One region of the Kitasatospora acidiphila genome, then DNA from elsewhere that is predicted to be linked to it. Evidence: riboswitches for the same ligand, from Rfam matches in the RefSeq annotation. Region 1 holds a riboswitch; each other region holds the start of a gene.

Region 1 (4,999 bases):
TCCCGCTGCGGCGGCAGCAGTTCGCCGATCGCCTCGCTCAGCGGGTAGAGCAGCTCGGCCAGCCGGTCCAGGTCGCCGGGGAGGTCGGCCAGGGTGACGATCCGCTCGCCGTCCGGGCCGGCCACGCAGAACAGGTCGATCCGGCCCAGGTGCTTCTCGCAGGTGTCGACCAGGGCGGCGATGTCGCTGGGCTGGTGGATGTCCGAGGAGACACCGACCACCGGGCAGCCGGTGCGGTCCAGGGCGGCGGCCAGGTCCTCGGCGACGCCGACCCGGGGGTGCGCCAGCAGCAGACCGGTGGCTCCCGCTGCGGCGAACCGGCGGGCCGGCGCGTCGCCGTCGCCGCCGTCGAGCACCGCGATGACCACCACTTGCCCGGCTACTCGCATGGCCTGACTCCTCTCCGTGGGCACCACCGCACTGTGGCCCACCCATTAATCGGGGATCGTAGGCTTCGCCTGACCCTCCGCAACAGGGATTACCCGGCAGGTGACCAGACTCACTCCCACTTGGGAACGGATACGGTCAAGACATGCCCAACCAGCCGCCCGCCCCGATGCCGCCCCTGTTCACCTGGGAGTTCGCCGCCGATCCCTACCCGGCGTACGCCTGGCTGCGGGAGCACGCCCCGGTGCACCGCACCACGCTGCCCAGCGGGGTGGACGCCTGGCTGGTGACGCGGTATGCGGACGCCCGGCAGGCGCTGGCCGACAGCCGGCTCTCCAAGAACCCGGCGCACCACAGTGAGCAGGCGCACCGCACCGGTCGGGTCGGCATCCCGGGGGAGCGGCAGGCCGATCTGATGACCCACCTGCTGAACATCGACCCGCCGGACCACACCCGGCTGCGGCGGCTGGTCTCCAAGGCGTTCACCCCGCGCCGGGTGGCCGAGTTCGAGCCCCGGGTGCAGCGCCTGACCGACCGGCTGATCGACACCTTCGCGGCGCGCGGCTCGGCCGATCTGATCCACGAGTTCGCGTTCCCGCTGCCGATCTACGCGATCTGCGACCTGCTGGGGGTGCCGGCCGAGGACCAGGACGACTTCCGTGACTGGGCCGGGATGATGATCCGCCACGGCGGTGGTCCGCGCGGCGGCGTGGCCCGGGCGGTCAAGAAGATGCGCGCCTATCTGCTGGAGCTGATCCACCGCAAGCGCGGGGGGGAGTTGGGCGAGGACCTGATCTCCGGTCTGATCCGGGCGAGCGACCACGGCGAGCACCTGACCGAGAACGAGGCCGCCGCCATGGCCTTCATCCTGCTGTTCGCCGGCTTCGAGACGACCGTCAACCTGATCGGCAACGGCGTCTTCGCGCTGCTGAACCACCCGGAGCAGCGGGCCCGCCTGCAGGCCTCGGTGGCGGCCGGGGAGACCGGGCTGCTGACCACCGCGGTCGAGGAACTGCTGCGCTACGACGGCCCGGTGGAGCTGGCCACCTGGCGGTTCGCCACCTCGCCGCTGAGCATCGGCGGGGTGGACATCCCGGTCGGCGATCCGGTGCTGGTGGTGCTGGCCGCGGCCGATCGCGACCCGGCCAGGTTCGACCAGCCGGACACCATGGACCTGGCCCGCCGGGACAATCCGCACCTGGGGTTCGGGCACGGCATCCACTACTGCATCGGCGCGCCGCTGGCCCGGCTGGAGGGCCAGCGGGCGCTGGCCACGCTGCTGACCCGGCTTCCGGACCTGCGACTCGCCGCCGAGCCGGGGGAGTTGCGCTGGCGCGGCGGTCTGATCATGCGCGGACTGCGCGAACTGCCGGTTTCGTTCACGCCCGAAAAGCCCGCGGACGCAGTCGAAAACTGAGTGTGCGCCAACTCCCGCCGTTGTGACGGCGCGTCGGAAGCATCGGTGCAGTCATGGTCTGAATGCGGATCAAATCGGTCAAACCTGACCGGTTGGTAGGCGATGCATGACGCACCGTAATTTCCGCGTGATGTGGGCGATATGAGCTTGTGATTGGTCAGTAGATCTGCTTACTCTCCCAGGAGTTCGCGTAGGCGAACCCCGCACGCGAGTACGCCGAATCCTGCCCATCGCGTCGCCGGGACACCTGACCACCAGGGGGCAGGGGCGGGGGACCCAGGTTTTTCTGCCGTCTCCCACGGCTAGGGGTGAAGCCGACCGCCGGAGCGATCCGAGCGGGCGGCCGGGCCAACCTCACCGGTCCGAACCCGACAGCTCACCTCGCAGGCGTGCGGAGAGGGACGTCTCAATGCTGTTTGGCACCGGCCGCCATCGTCGCCGTACCACCGCAGAGAAGGCCATCGCCGTAGCCGGCTTGGCAGGCGCGGGAGTTGCGATGCCGCTGCTCACCGCGACCGGCGCGCACGCCGCCCCGGTCTCCGTGTGGGACGGCGTGGCGAACTGCGAGAGCACCAGCAACTGGTCGATCAACACCGGCAACGGCTTCTACGGCGGGCTGCAGTTCACCAACTCGACCTGGGCCGCGTACGGCGGCACCCAGTACGCCCCGCGGGCCGACCTGGCCAGCAAGGACCAGCAGATCGCGGTCGCCGAGCGGGTGCTGGCCTCGCAGGGGCCGGGCGCCTGGCCGGTCTGCTCGGTCAAGGCCGGGCTGACCCAGGGCGGCGCCCCGGCCTCCGCGAACCCCGGCGGCGGCGCGGCCGCCTCCCGGTCCGCCGAGCGGTCGGCCCAGCCCCAGCAGGCCAAGCCGCAGCAGGCCCAGCCCAGGTCGGCCGCCCCGCAGCACCGGTCGACCCCGAAGCCGGCCCAGCCGAAGCCGGCCCCGCAGCCCGCCGAGCCGTCCACGGCCGGTGCCCACGAGTACACCGTCCGGCCCGGCGACACGCTCTCCACCATCGCCCAGGGCCAGCAGGTGATCGGCGGCTGGCAGGCGCTCTACCAGGCCAATCACGCGACGGTCGGCCAGGACCCAAACCTGATCTTCCCCGGCCAGACGCTCCACCTCGGCTGACCCGCCGACGCCCGGCCCCCGGGGCCGCCGCACCGGCGGCGGCCCCGGACCGGGGCGGACGGGCATTCAGGTGAACTACCGACAGGTAGCAGAACCACACCGTGAGACGGGAGCCAGGTCCCGGTCTCCGGTCGGGCCGGTGCGGTTAGGCTCTGGTCGTAAGGCCCCCGTCCTCCCGCTGTCCCCAGGACCGCTTCCGCAAGGAGATGCATAGTGCCGTCCATCGATGTCGTCGTCGCACGCGAGATCCTCGACTCCCGCGGCAACCCCACGGTCGAGGTCGAGGTCGGCCTCGACGACGGCAGCACCGGCCGTGCCGCCGTCCCGTCCGGCGCCTCCACCGGAGCCTTCGAGGCGCTGGAGCTGCGTGACGGTGACAAGAACCGCTACGGCGGCAAGGGCGTGGAGAAGGCCGTCCTCGCCGTCATCGAGCAGATCGGCCCGGAGCTGGTCGGCTACGACGCCACCGAGCAGCGGCTGATCGACCAGGCGATGCTCGACCTGGACGCCACCCCGGACAAGTCCTCGCTCGGCGCCAACGCCATCCTCGGCGTCTCGCTGGCCGTGGCGCACGCCGCCTCCGAGGCCTCGGACCTGCCGCTCTTCCGCTACCTGGGCGGCCCGAACGCGCACGTCCTGCCGGTCCCGATGATGAACATCCTCAACGGCGGCGCGCACGCCGACTCCAACGTGGACATCCAGGAGTTCATGATCGCGCCGATCGGCGCCGAGTCGTTCTCCGAGGCGCTGCGCTGGGGTGCCGAGGTCTACCACACCCTCAAGGCGGTGCTGAAGGAGCGCGGCCTGTCCACCGGCCTGGGCGACGAGGGCGGCTTCGCCCCGAACCTGGAGACCAACCGCGCCGCGCTGGACCTCATCACCGAGGCCATCAAGCAGGCCGGCTACGTGCCGGGCAAGGACATCGCGCTGGCCCTGGACGTCGCCGCCACCGAGTTCTACAAGGACGGCGCCTACCAGTTCGAGGGCAAGTCGCTGTCGGCCGCCGAGCTGATCGACTACTACGCCGACCTGGTCGACTCCTACCCGCTGGTCTCCATCGAGGACCCGCTGAACGAGGAGGACTGGGAGGGCTGGAAGGCCATCACCGACAAGCTCGGCAGCAAGGTCCAGCTGGTCGGTGACGACCTGTTCGTCACCAACCCGGAGCGCCTGGCCCGGGGCATCGAGACCGGCACCGCCAACGCGCTGCTGGTGAAGGTGAACCAGATCGGTTCGCTGACCGAGACCCTGGACGCCGTCGAGCTGGCCCAGCGCAACGGCTACCGCTGCATGATGTCGCACCGCTCGGGCGAGACCGAGGACGTCACCATCGCCGACCTGGCCGTCGCCACCAACTGCGGCCAGATCAAGACCGGTGCCCCGGCCCGCTCGGACCGCGTCGCCAAGTACAACCAGCTGCTGCGCATCGAGGAGATCCTCGACGACGCCGCCGAGTACGCGGGCCGCGCCGCGTTCCCGCGCTTCCGCTCTGCGGAGTAAAAGGCACAGTCGCTCCGCCGAGCAGTAGGCCGAGCAAGTTCGAGGGCTGACGAACTCGGCAAATGACCGGTGCCCCGGCCGCCACCGCTTAGGGTGGGGCCGGGGCACCGGCGCGACGGAGGGGCGAGGAGTTCATGGCAGCGTGGAAGTTCCCGGGGCGGCCGCGGTTCACCAGCCGGGCCACCGTGCTGGTGCTGGTGCTCTGCTCGCTGGTGGCGATCCTGGCCTATCCGGCACGTCAGTTCATCAACCAGCGGGACGAGATCGCCGCCCAGCGGGTCAAGGCCGAGCAGGCCAAGAACGCGGTGCAGCAGCTGACCGCCGAGAAGGCCCGCTGGCAGGACCCGGAGTTCGTCAAGGCCCAGGCCCGGCAGCGGCTGCACTACGCGATGCCCGGCGAGACCCCGTTCACCGCCGTCGACCCCACCCCGGGGCCCGGCGCCACCCAGCCGTCCGGCACCGGCTCCGGGCCGGCCGCCAAGGCCCTCCCCTGGTACACCACCGTCTGGAACTCGGTGGACGCCGCCGCCTCACCCTCCCCTGCCCCCGCTCCGTGAAGACCT
Region 2 (4,999 bases), 3.4 Mb from region 1:
GCCCGGGGGTCGGCGATGAACATCACCAGGCCCGCGGTCAGCCGGTCCAGCCGGTGCGCGGGCACCAGGTGCGGCAGGTCCAACTCGGTGCGCAGCCGGGAGAGTGCCGTCTCCACCACATGGCTGCCGCGCGGCGTGGTGGCCAGGAAGTGCGGCTTGTCGACGATCACCAGGCGTTCGTCCCGGTGCACCAGCTCCACCGGGAACGGGACGGGCGTCTCGGCGGGCAGGTCGCGGTGGAACCAGACGCTGGCGCCGGGCTGATAAGGGGTGGCCGCATCGATCGGGCCGTCGGCGGTGACGATCTCACCGCCCTGGACCATCTCGGCGAGCCGGTCCCCCACCTCGTCCGGGAGCCGGTGCGCCAGGTAGTCGGCGACCGTGGCCCAGCCACCGTCCAGCGGCAGTCGGACCCGCACCGGATCGACTCCCTGCCGCTGGGGCAGCGGGGCGGGGGCGGGCGGGGTCCGGCGTCTCATGCAGCAGAGCTTATAGAGGAGCGTTCCCACCCCGCCCGGGCGGCCGGGCCGCGCCGGGGGACGGACCGGCCGCGAATTGCCGGGCTGTCGCGGGCCCGGCCGGGTATGGTCGGTCGTCGGCCATCCACCCAGCCGCGAATGCGAGGTCAGATGTCGGTCGTCTCCGACGAGTTGCTCCCGCTGGAACTGCTTCCGCAGACCCGCCGGGCCCTGCTCCACCGGATCGCGGTCGGCCAGGCGGAGGGCCGGACGCCCTCGCTGGTCGGGGCCGTGATGCGCAGCGGGCGCATGGCCTGGTCCGGCGCGCGCAGCATGATCGAGGGCCATGCGCCCGACGCCAACGTGCAGTTCCGGATCGGCTCGATCACCAAGACCTTCACCGCGGTGCTGGTGCTGCGGCTGCGTGACGAGGGCCTGCTCGATCTGGCCGACCCGCTGGAGCAGCACCTGCCCGGCACCGCCGCCGGGCACGCCACCATCCGTGAGCTGCTCTCCCACACTGCGGGGCTGGCCGCGGAGCCGCCCGGCCCGTGGTGGGAGCGCACCCCCGGCTCGCTGCGCCCGGAGCTGTCCGAGCTGCTGGAGGAGCAGCCGTTCCGCTACCCGGCCGGGGAGCGCTTCCGCTACTCCAACCCGGGGTACGCGCTGCTGGGCGCGCTGGTCGCGCGGCTGCGCGGCGAGCCGTGGGGGGAGGTGCTGCACCACGAGGTGCTGGAGCCGCTGGGGTTGATCCGCACCACGCTGCTGCCGCAGGCCCCGCACGCGGGCGGGTTCGCGGTGCACCCGTGGGCCGACGTGATGATGCCGGAGCCGCTCACCGACACCGGGGAGATGGCGCCGGCCGGCCAACTCTGGTCCACGGCAGCCGATTTGTGCCGGTGGGCGGCGTTCCTGGTCGGCGGGGACGACAAGGTGCTGGCCGCCGGGACGCTGGCCGAGATGCGCCGGCCCGCGAGCGCGCCCGAGGGCGACTGGACGCTCTGCCACGGCCTGGGCCTGGAGGTGAAGCGGCAGGACGGCCGGCTGCTGGTGGGCCACACCGGCTCGATCCCGGGATTCGTGGCCGGGTTGTGGGCGAGCGAGAGCGAGGATCTGGCAGGGGTCGCGCTGGCCAATGTGACGTCCGGCACGTCCACTGGAACGATCGCCGCCGATCTGGTGCGGATCGTGGCCGAGCACGAGCCGCGGTTCCCGGCGCCGTGGCGCCCGTTCACCGACGCCGATCCCAGCCTGCTCGCGCTGACCGGGCCCTGGTACTGGGGGACGAGGTCGCTCGCCGTGCATCTGCGGGCGGGCGGCGAGCTGGAGCTGCGGGAGCCGGCCAGCGCCTCGGCGCCCACTCGGCTGCGCCCGGAGGCCGACGGCAGCTGGACCTGTCTGGACGGCTACTACGCGGGCGAGCCGCTGCGGGTCGGCCACGCCGCGGACGGCTCGGTCAGCCACCTTGACCTGGGCGGACTCATCCTGACCAGAGCGCCGTACGGCCCGGCGGAGGCGGTTCCGGGAGGTGTCGACCCGACCGGCTGGCACGCCGGCTGACTCATCGTCAGACACCCCGGTCGATCTCCCATGCCTCCCCCGGCCGAAACATGAGACAGCTCACATCAGCTTGTGATACGGCCGATGGTTTGTTTACGGTTCTTCTCGTTCGTCCTCACACGAACCTCGCTCTCCGGAACGCCGAGCCTTGCCGCCGGACCGAGCGAGTCACGTGCACCTAGCACCACGGCAAGGGCGGGGGACCCACAGGTAAGACCGCCCCACCCGGAGCTTCTCCGGGCGGGGCTTGGGGTGAAGCCGCGCCTAGCGCGGCCGGGCAACTCCAGCCCGAACCCGACAGCTCACCTCGTAGGCGTGGGAGAGGAAACACTTCATGCTCTCGACCAACGGTCGTCCCAGCCTGCCCAGCCGCTCCGCCCTCAAGCGCGCCGTCGCCGTCGCCGTGGTGGCCGGCGTGGGTGCCGGTCTCCCGCTGATCGCCGCCGGTGGCGCCAACGCCGCCACCCCGCAGCACTACGGCCACCACGCCGTGCAGTCCCACCACGAGGACGCTGCCCCGGTCGCCGCCCAGCCGGCCGCCGCGCAGGCTCCGGCCCAGGCCGCCCCGGCGAGCTACACCGTCGTCTCCGGCGACACCCTGTTCAAGATCGCCAACGCCCACAACGTGCAGGGCGGCTGGCAGAAGCTCTACGACCTGAACAAGTCGGTGCTCAGCAATCCGAACGTGATCTACCCGGGTCAGCACCTTGCCCTGGGTGCCGCCCAGCACCAGGCCGCCGCCCCGGCGCCGGCCCAGCAGCAGAGCGCCCCGGTCCAGCACAAGTCCGCCCCGGCCGCGAGCACCTCCGCCGCCGTGCAGACCACCACCCAGGCCGCCGCCCCGGCGCCGGTCGCGTCCACCCCGGGCTCGCTGCAGGCGCTGGCCGCCTCCATCGTCCCGGCCGACCAGCTGGCCTCGTTCGACCAGATCATCAGCCACGAGAGCGGCTGGAACGTGTCCGCCACCAACCCGAGCTCCGGCGCCTACGGCCTGCCGCAGGCCCTGCCCGGCAACAAGATGGCGTCCGCCGGTGCCGACTGGCAGACCAACCCGGCCACTCAGCTGCGCTGGGCCCTGCAGTACATGAACCAGACCTACGGCAGCCCGAACGCCGCCTGGGCGTTCTGGCAGACCCACTCGGCGTACTAAGCCGCCTGACCCGGTCTCACCGGTCGGACCTGTCCGACCGACCGGTGCTGCTGTACCGCTGATCCCCTCTCAGCCCTTGGCCGGTCGGCCCGACTCCGCGTCGGGCCGGCCGGCCTCGGCGTTTCCCGGGGACGGCGGCGGAGTCAGTCGGCCTCGCCGTAGCGGACCAGGTAGCGGGCGAATCCGGCCAGGTCGTCGTCGTCCCAGCCGGTGAACCGCTCCAGGAAGGACTGCCGGCGCATCTGGTAGGCCTCGTTGAGCAGTTTCAGGCCCGCCTCGCTGGGCCGCAGGATCTGGCCGCGGTGGTCGTCGGGGTCCACCTCCCGGACGATCACCCCGAGCTTCTCCAGGGCGCCGACCTGACGGCTGACCGTGGACTTGTCGAGCATGAAGTGGGCCGCCAGGTCGGCTGCCCGGCAGCCGCCGCGCTCGTGCATCAGGTCGAGCATGCTGTAGCTCACCAGGGACAGCTCGGGGTGCAGTTGCGAGGCCTTGTGCCGGGCCCGCCGGGCGAAGGCGGTCAGCTCGCGCTGGATGGTCTCGATCGAGGCGTCTCGGCCGGACAACGACGTCTCCTACAAGGGCAGGGGCTACGGTTACCAGTGGCTACTGGTTGCAGAGCACAACATTACTGCCAGCGCGGCCACCCAGGGTGACATGACCGCCCCCGTGGCTGACGTCCCGTCAGGTATTTTCTAGGGTGGCGCTCGGGGCGGGCGACTCGCCGGTCCCCGAACTCGGGAGAGGTGGCTCACCATGCAGCTGGGAGTATCCCTGGAACCGCCGCGCTGGCCGACCGGCGCCGCCGGCCTGGTCCTGCGGACCGCGCTACGGGCCGAACAGCTCGGCCTGGACTATCTGCTGGCGTCGGACCATCTGCTGCACAGCGAAGGCGGCGCGGTCCTCGATCCGCTGACCCTGCTCTCGGCGGTGGCCGGCGCGACCTCGCGGATCCGGCTCGCCACCAGCATCCTGGCGCTGCCCTACCGCCACCCGCTCACGGTCGCCCAGCAGGCGGCGGGGCTGGACGTGCTCTCCGGCGGACGGTTCGCGCTCGGCGTCGGCACCGGCTGGGATCCGGCGGAGTTCGCCGCCCTCGGACTCGACGTGCGGCAGCGCGGCGCCCGCACCGACGAGGCGCTGGCCGTGCTGCGGGCGCTCTGGAACGGCGCGCCGGTCGACTTCGAGGGCCGGTTCACCACGCTGGCCAAGGCGGTGCCCGCGACCGCGCCGCGCGCCAAGGGCGGGCCGGACATCTGGGTCGGCGGCCAGAGCGACGCCGCGCTGCGCCGGGCGCTGCGCTTCGGTGACGGCTGGCACGGCGGGGTGAGCACGCCGGAGCAGGTGCACGAGGTGCGTGGGCGGCTGGACGCCTTCGGCGAGCAGGTCGACCGCGATCCGGGCGACCTGATGCTCTCCTCGGTGTGCTTCGTGGTGCCGCCCGGCTTCGAGCCGGCGGTGCCGCTGCCCGGTGAGCCGCTGGGCGGGCCGGGCGCGAGCACGGCGCAGCTGGTCGACGCACTCGGCCGGCTCGGCAGCGCGGGACTGTCCCTGGTCTCGCTCTGGATGCCACTGGACGCACTGCAGCTGAACGACGCCCTCGACTGGGTGGCCACCGAACTGCTCGGCCAGCTGCGCGCCGTCGAGCCCGCCGAGTAGGCGCCGCTTGCGCCGGTGCGCGGGCGACCCGGTAACCGGCCGCCCGCGCACCGTGATCAGCCGAGCTGCTGCGGCAGGGCCCCCTCGCGCACCAGCAGGAACTCCTTGCGCTCCAGCCCGCCCGCATAGCCGGTGAGCGCGCCGGTCGCGCCGACCACCCGGTGGCACGGCC
Region 3 (4,999 bases), 3.7 Mb from region 1:
CGGCAACGACGTGATGCCGTTCTTCGACCAGGACGGCGTGCACGAGATCTACCGCGCCTGGCGGAAGATCCTCGACGAGTACCCGGGCGAGCGGATCCTGGTCGCCGAGGCCTGGACCCCCACCGTCGAGCGCACCGCCAACTACGTGCGCCCCGACGAGATGCACCAGGCCTTCAACTTCCAGTACCTGTCGACCTACTGGGACGCGGCCGGGCTGCGCGAGGTGATCGACGCCTCGCTGGACGCGATGCGCCCGGTCGGCGCGCCCACCACCTGGGTGCTCTCCAACCACGACGTCACCCGGCACGCCACCCGGTTCGGCAACCCGCCCGGCGGCACCCAGCTGCGCACCCCCGGCGACCGCGAACTGGGCCTGCGCCGGGCCCGCGCCGCCACCCTGCTGATGCTGGCGCTGCCCGGCTCCGCCTACCTCTACCAGGGTGAGGAGCTCGGCCTGCCGGACGTCACCGACCTGCCCGACGAGGTCCGCCAGGACCCCTCCTTCTTCCGCGCCAGCGGCCAGGACGGGTTCCGCGACGGCTGCCGGGTGCCGATCCCGTGGTCCGGTGACGCGGCGCCCTACGGCTTCGGGCCGGTGGCCCAGGGCCCGAGCTGGCTGCCGCAGCCCGCCGAGTGGGCCGCGTTGAGCGTCGAGGCGCAGACCGGCGACCCGAGCTCCACCCTGGAGCTCTACCGCAGCGCGCTGGCGATCCGCCGGCAGCGGCCGGAGCTGGGTGCGGGCGACCGGGTCCAGTGGCTGGACGCCCCGGCCGGGGTGCTGATGTTCCGTCGGGGCGACTTCGTCTGCACCGTCAACACCACAGGCCAGCCAGTGGAGTTGATGGTCCCGGGGACGCTGCTGCTGAGCTCCGTCGAGGACCGGCAGCCGGGTGTGCTGCCCGCGGACAGCACCAGCTGGTGGGCGGTGTGACATGGTTGCAATAGGCTCTGGGCTCGTGACTACGGCGCGACTCTCGGACATCGCGGCGCAGGCTGGGGTCAGTGAGGCCACCGTCAGCCGCGTCCTCAACGGCAAGGCGGGTGTCTCCGCGACCACCCGCCAGACCGTGCTGGCGGCTCTCGACGTGCTCGGCTACGAGCGGCCGACCCGGCTGCGCCAGCGCAGCGCCGGGCTGATCGGGCTGATCACCCCGGAGCTGAGCAACCCGATCTTCCCGGCACTGGCCCAGGTGATCGAGCAGGTGCTCAGCCGGCACGGCTACACCCCGGTGCTCTGCACCCAGACCCCCGGCGGGTCCACCGAGGACGAACTGGTCGAGATGCTGGTGGACCGCCAGGTCGCGGGCATCGTCTTCGTCTCCGGGCTGCACGCCGACACCACCGCCGACCACGACCGGTACGCCAAACTGACGGGCCGCCAGGTGCCGTTCGTGCTGATCAACGGCTACAGCGAGAAGATCGCCGCGCCGTTCATCTCGCCGGACGACCGGGCCGCGATGTGGATGGCGGTGCAGCACCTGGCCGAGCTCGGGCACGAGCGGATCGGCCTGGCGGTCGGGCAGCGCCGCTTCGTGCCGGTGCAGCGCAAGATCGAGGGCTTCACCGCCGCGATGCGGTCGGTGCTCGGGGTCGCCGCCGAGGAGGCCGAGCAGCTGGTGCACTCCACCCTGTTCAGCGTGGAGGGCGGGCACGCGGCCGCCGGCGCGCTGCTCGACCAGGGCTGCACCGCGATCGTCTGCGGCAGCGACATGATGGCGCTGGGCGCGATCCGGGCGGTGCGCCAGCGCGGGCTGAGCGTGCCGGGAGACGTCTCGGTGGTCGGCTTCGACGACTCGCCGCTGATCGCCTTCACCGAGCCGCCGCTCACCACCATCCGCCAGCCGGTGGAGGCGATGGCCACCGCCGCGGTGGACGCGCTCCTCGAGGAGGTCGGCGGCCAGTCCACCCAGCGGACCGAGTTCATGTTCCAGCCGGAGCTGGTGATGCGCGGCTCCACCGGAGCCCGGCCGCGATAAGAGTCCATCTCAGTGCCGCTCAGCGGGTGCCGCCGGCCCTTCGGGGTCGGCGGCACTTCGCGTTCCGCGGGCGGGCGGTCGGCCGCTCGGCCGGTCAGCTGGTCGGCCGGTCAGCCGCTCTCGGCGTCGCTGCGCCGCTCGTGGGTGAGCCGGCCGGCATCGTCGGCCTCCCCGGTGCGGGCCTCGGTCCGCCGGGAGCGCGCCAGATAGTCACGGACGATCAGTTCGACCGCGTCCTGCGGATTGCCGGCGCCGCTGAGCATCATCACGTCGATGGCCAGATCGGCGTCCAGGCTGACGGTCACCTTGGGCTTGGGCACGGGTTCTCCTCGGGTCTGCCGGAGCCCTCAGCATGCCGCGTGGCGCCGCGCCCTGCCAGGGCCCGACCGGGACGGCCGAGGGCCGCCCCACGTGCGGGAGGCGGCCCTCGGCTGCTTTCGGTGCGCGGCGGGTCGGGGCCCGCCGGCGGTGCGGCGGGTCAGACCCGGCCGGCGAAGTCCGGGGTGTAGTTCGAGATGGTCTCGTACTTCACGCCGGCGCTCGGGTTGGCGGCCTCCACGAACTTGCCGCCGCCCACGTACAGGCCCACGTGGTAGACGCCGGAGTCGCTGCCGTTGCTGGACCAGAAGAGCAGGTCGCCCGGCTGCAGGCTGGCCAGCGACACCCGGGTGGAGGCGGCGGCCTGGTCGGCGGCGATGCGCGGGATGGAGACGCCGGCCTGGGCCATCGCGGCCTGGGTCAGGCCGGAGCAGTCCCAACCGCCGTTGCTGCTGCCGCCCCAGACGTAGGCCTGGCCGACCTTGGACTCCGCGAAGCTGACCGCGGCGGCGAAGGCACCGGTGGCGCTCTGGGTGCTGGTGGAGCTGCTCTGCAGGCTGGTGGTGCGGGCCGGGAGCGAGGCCGGGGCCGGGGTGGCGGCGTCCGAGGAGTCGTCAGCGTTCTTGGCGGGCGCCGCGGGGGTGGCCACGGCGACCGTGCCGAGGTCGAGCTTCTCGCCCGGGTAGATCCAGTTCGGGCCCTGGGTCAGCACCGACTTGTTGAGGTCGTAGAGCTTCTGCCAGCCGCCGTCCACGTTGTGCTTCTGGGCGATGGTGGACAGCCAGTCGCCGGGCACCACGGTGTAGGTCTCGCGGTCGGCGTGCTGCGCCGGGGCGGCCTTCGGCGCCGGAGCCTGCTGCTGCGCCGGGGCGGCGGGGGCAGCCGGGGCGGCGGGGGTCGGCGCCGGGGTGCTGCTGGTGCTGCCGGCGCCGGTGTCGACCTGCGCCGGGGCGCCGCCGGCGGTCAGGCCCGCCTGGATGGAGCAGACCGGCCAGGCGCCGGGGCCCTGGTCGGCGAGCACCTTCTCGGCGACGGCGATCTGCTGGTCCTTGGTGGCCAGGTTGGCCTGCGGGGCGTACTGGGTGCCGCCGTAGGCCGCCCAGGTGGAGGAGGTGAACTGCAGGCCGCCGTAGAAGCCGTTGCCGGTGTTGATGCTCCAGTTGTTGGTGCTCTCGCAGGCGGCGACCTTGTCCCACACCGAGACCGGCGCGGCGGAGGCGGTGGTGGCGGTGATGCACGGCAGGGCCAGGCCCAGGCCGAGCAGGCCGGTGGCGGCAATCGCGCGCTTGGCGTTGCGGGGACGGTTCGTGCCAGTCGTGGGCAGCATGAAGACGCGTTCCTCTCCTACGCCTACGAGGTGAGCTGTCGGATTCGGGCTGGAGTTGCCCGGCCGTGCGTGCACGGCTTCACCCCAAGCCCCGGTCTCCCGGGGCGGCTTACCTGGGTCCCCCGCTCCTGCCGTGGTTGCGTTTTCGCGCCGCCAGCAGGGTCGGTGGCAGGACTCGGCGTCCGGTCTGCTGGGTCCGTGTGACCACGAACGGGGAGCACGTTAGACAGACATAAGAAGGAATCGCAAACAGCTGTGAGTGACATCACACAGTATTCACTTGACCTTCAAGATCGCGATGTGCCGGTAGCTGATGGAGTGTTGGGTCGGGAACCGGCAACTGGGTTGTTCGCCAGCGAAGTTGCCGCTCTTTCAGGCTGATGGGCCGTTCAAAATCCGAGGCCCTCGCAGGAGGCTTTCCCGGCAACTTCCAAGGGACTTGAAGGTGCTCTGACAGGTACTCGTTACCAATTCGAGACCGGCGGCCTGACGGGGTGCTAGAAGGGTCAAAACGGACAGATACGGGCAGATTGACGAACCTTGTGAAGGCATGCCCACGAACTGAGCCCCTGCCAGTGGGGCCGGCGGGTGTCGGCGGGTGTCCGGGCATGCGAAAGGCCCCGTCCGCGTCCCAGGGGGACGTGAACGGGGCCAGCCGGACTGCGGGGGCTCAGGCCTCCTCAGAAGCCTCTCCAGCGGGCTGTGCGGGGAGCTGCGGGCCCTCCGTGACCGGGTCGGGCTCGGCGGGCTCGGGCAGCGCGGCCAGGTACACCGAGGCGATCAGCTGACCGACCGTCGGGTAGGCGCCGATCGGCGCGGCGCTCGGGCAGCCGGTCTCCTCGGCGGCGGCCAGCAGCGCCTCGCCGCTCACCTCGGGGCCGATCACCAGCGGGGCCAGGGCGGGCCGCTGCGAGCCGGTGGCCCGCAGGTGCTCGACGGCGCCGGCCACCGAGCCGGGCACGTCCAGGGCGGCGGCCACCACCGGCACCGCCAGCCGGGCCGCGAGCAGCACGCCGGTGACGCCGGCCGCCGCGGCGGCCTCCTCGCCGCCCACGGTGGTCAGCACCACGCCGTCGGCGGCCGTGGCGATGGCGAACAGGCGGGCGCGGTCGGCGCGGGCCAGGCCGGCCTCGGAGAGCCGCACGTGCACCGCCTCGGCCAGCAGCGGGTGCGGGCCGAGCGGCTCGGTCACCTGCGCCCCGGTCTCGGCGGCGAGCTGGTGCAGCCCGGCCAGGAAGTCATGCGGTCCGGTGACCAGCGGCACCAGCACCGGGGCGGGCAGGCCCAGCTCGGCGGCCCGGGCCACCAGGTCGGCCACGGTGGGGGCGGCGTGGCCCGGCTGTGCCTGGGGAGCGTCCTGCTCGTCTCGCTCCTGCTG

Evidence for each region. A riboswitch is a leader RNA that binds a small molecule or an ion and turns the genes downstream of it on or off. The one in region 1 is predicted to bind cyclic di-AMP.
Region 2: linked by a shared signal. The riboswitch ahead of E6W39_RS42600 (LysM peptidoglycan-binding domain-containing protein) and the one ahead of E6W39_RS43530 (transglycosylase family protein) in region 1 are both predicted to bind cyclic di-AMP.
Region 3: linked by a shared signal. The riboswitch ahead of E6W39_RS34975 (transglycosylase family protein) and the one ahead of E6W39_RS43530 (transglycosylase family protein) in region 1 are both predicted to bind cyclic di-AMP.

The regions. Positions count from the first base shown of each region.
Region 1 is NZ_VIGB01000003.1:3,711,967-3,716,965, reverse strand. Features, by position in the region: gene E6W39_RS17365 (SDR family NAD(P)-dependent oxidoreductase) at 1-389, opposite strand, end outside; gene E6W39_RS17360 (cytochrome P450 family protein) at 533-1,804, shown strand; cyclic di-AMP (ydaO/yuaA leader) riboswitch at 2,009-2,210, shown strand; gene E6W39_RS43530 (transglycosylase family protein) at 2,301-2,936, shown strand; gene eno (phosphopyruvate hydratase) at 3,150-4,436, shown strand; gene E6W39_RS17345 (FtsB family cell division protein) at 4,571-4,993, shown strand.
Region 2 is NZ_VIGB01000003.1:270,031-275,029, forward strand. Features, by position in the region: gene E6W39_RS02335 (pseudouridine synthase) at 1-479, opposite strand, end outside; gene E6W39_RS02340 (serine hydrolase domain-containing protein) at 618-2,018, shown strand; cyclic di-AMP (ydaO/yuaA leader) riboswitch at 2,184-2,349, shown strand; gene E6W39_RS42600 (LysM peptidoglycan-binding domain-containing protein) at 2,353-3,168, shown strand; gene E6W39_RS02350 (MarR family winged helix-turn-helix transcriptional regulator) at 3,312-3,734, opposite strand; gene E6W39_RS02355 (LLM class flavin-dependent oxidoreductase) at 3,925-4,827, shown strand; gene E6W39_RS02360 (methylated-DNA--[protein]-cysteine S-methyltransferase) at 4,884-4,999, opposite strand, start outside.
Region 3 is NZ_VIGB01000003.1:7,401,151-7,406,149, forward strand. Features, by position in the region: gene E6W39_RS34960 (glycoside hydrolase family 13 protein) at 1-931, shown strand, start outside; gene E6W39_RS34965 (LacI family DNA-binding transcriptional regulator) at 933-1,976, shown strand; gene E6W39_RS34970 (hypothetical protein) at 2,087-2,296, opposite strand; gene E6W39_RS34975 (transglycosylase family protein) at 2,455-3,621, opposite strand; cyclic di-AMP (ydaO/yuaA leader) riboswitch at 3,629-3,773, opposite strand; gene E6W39_RS34980 (hypothetical protein) at 4,292-4,999, opposite strand, start outside.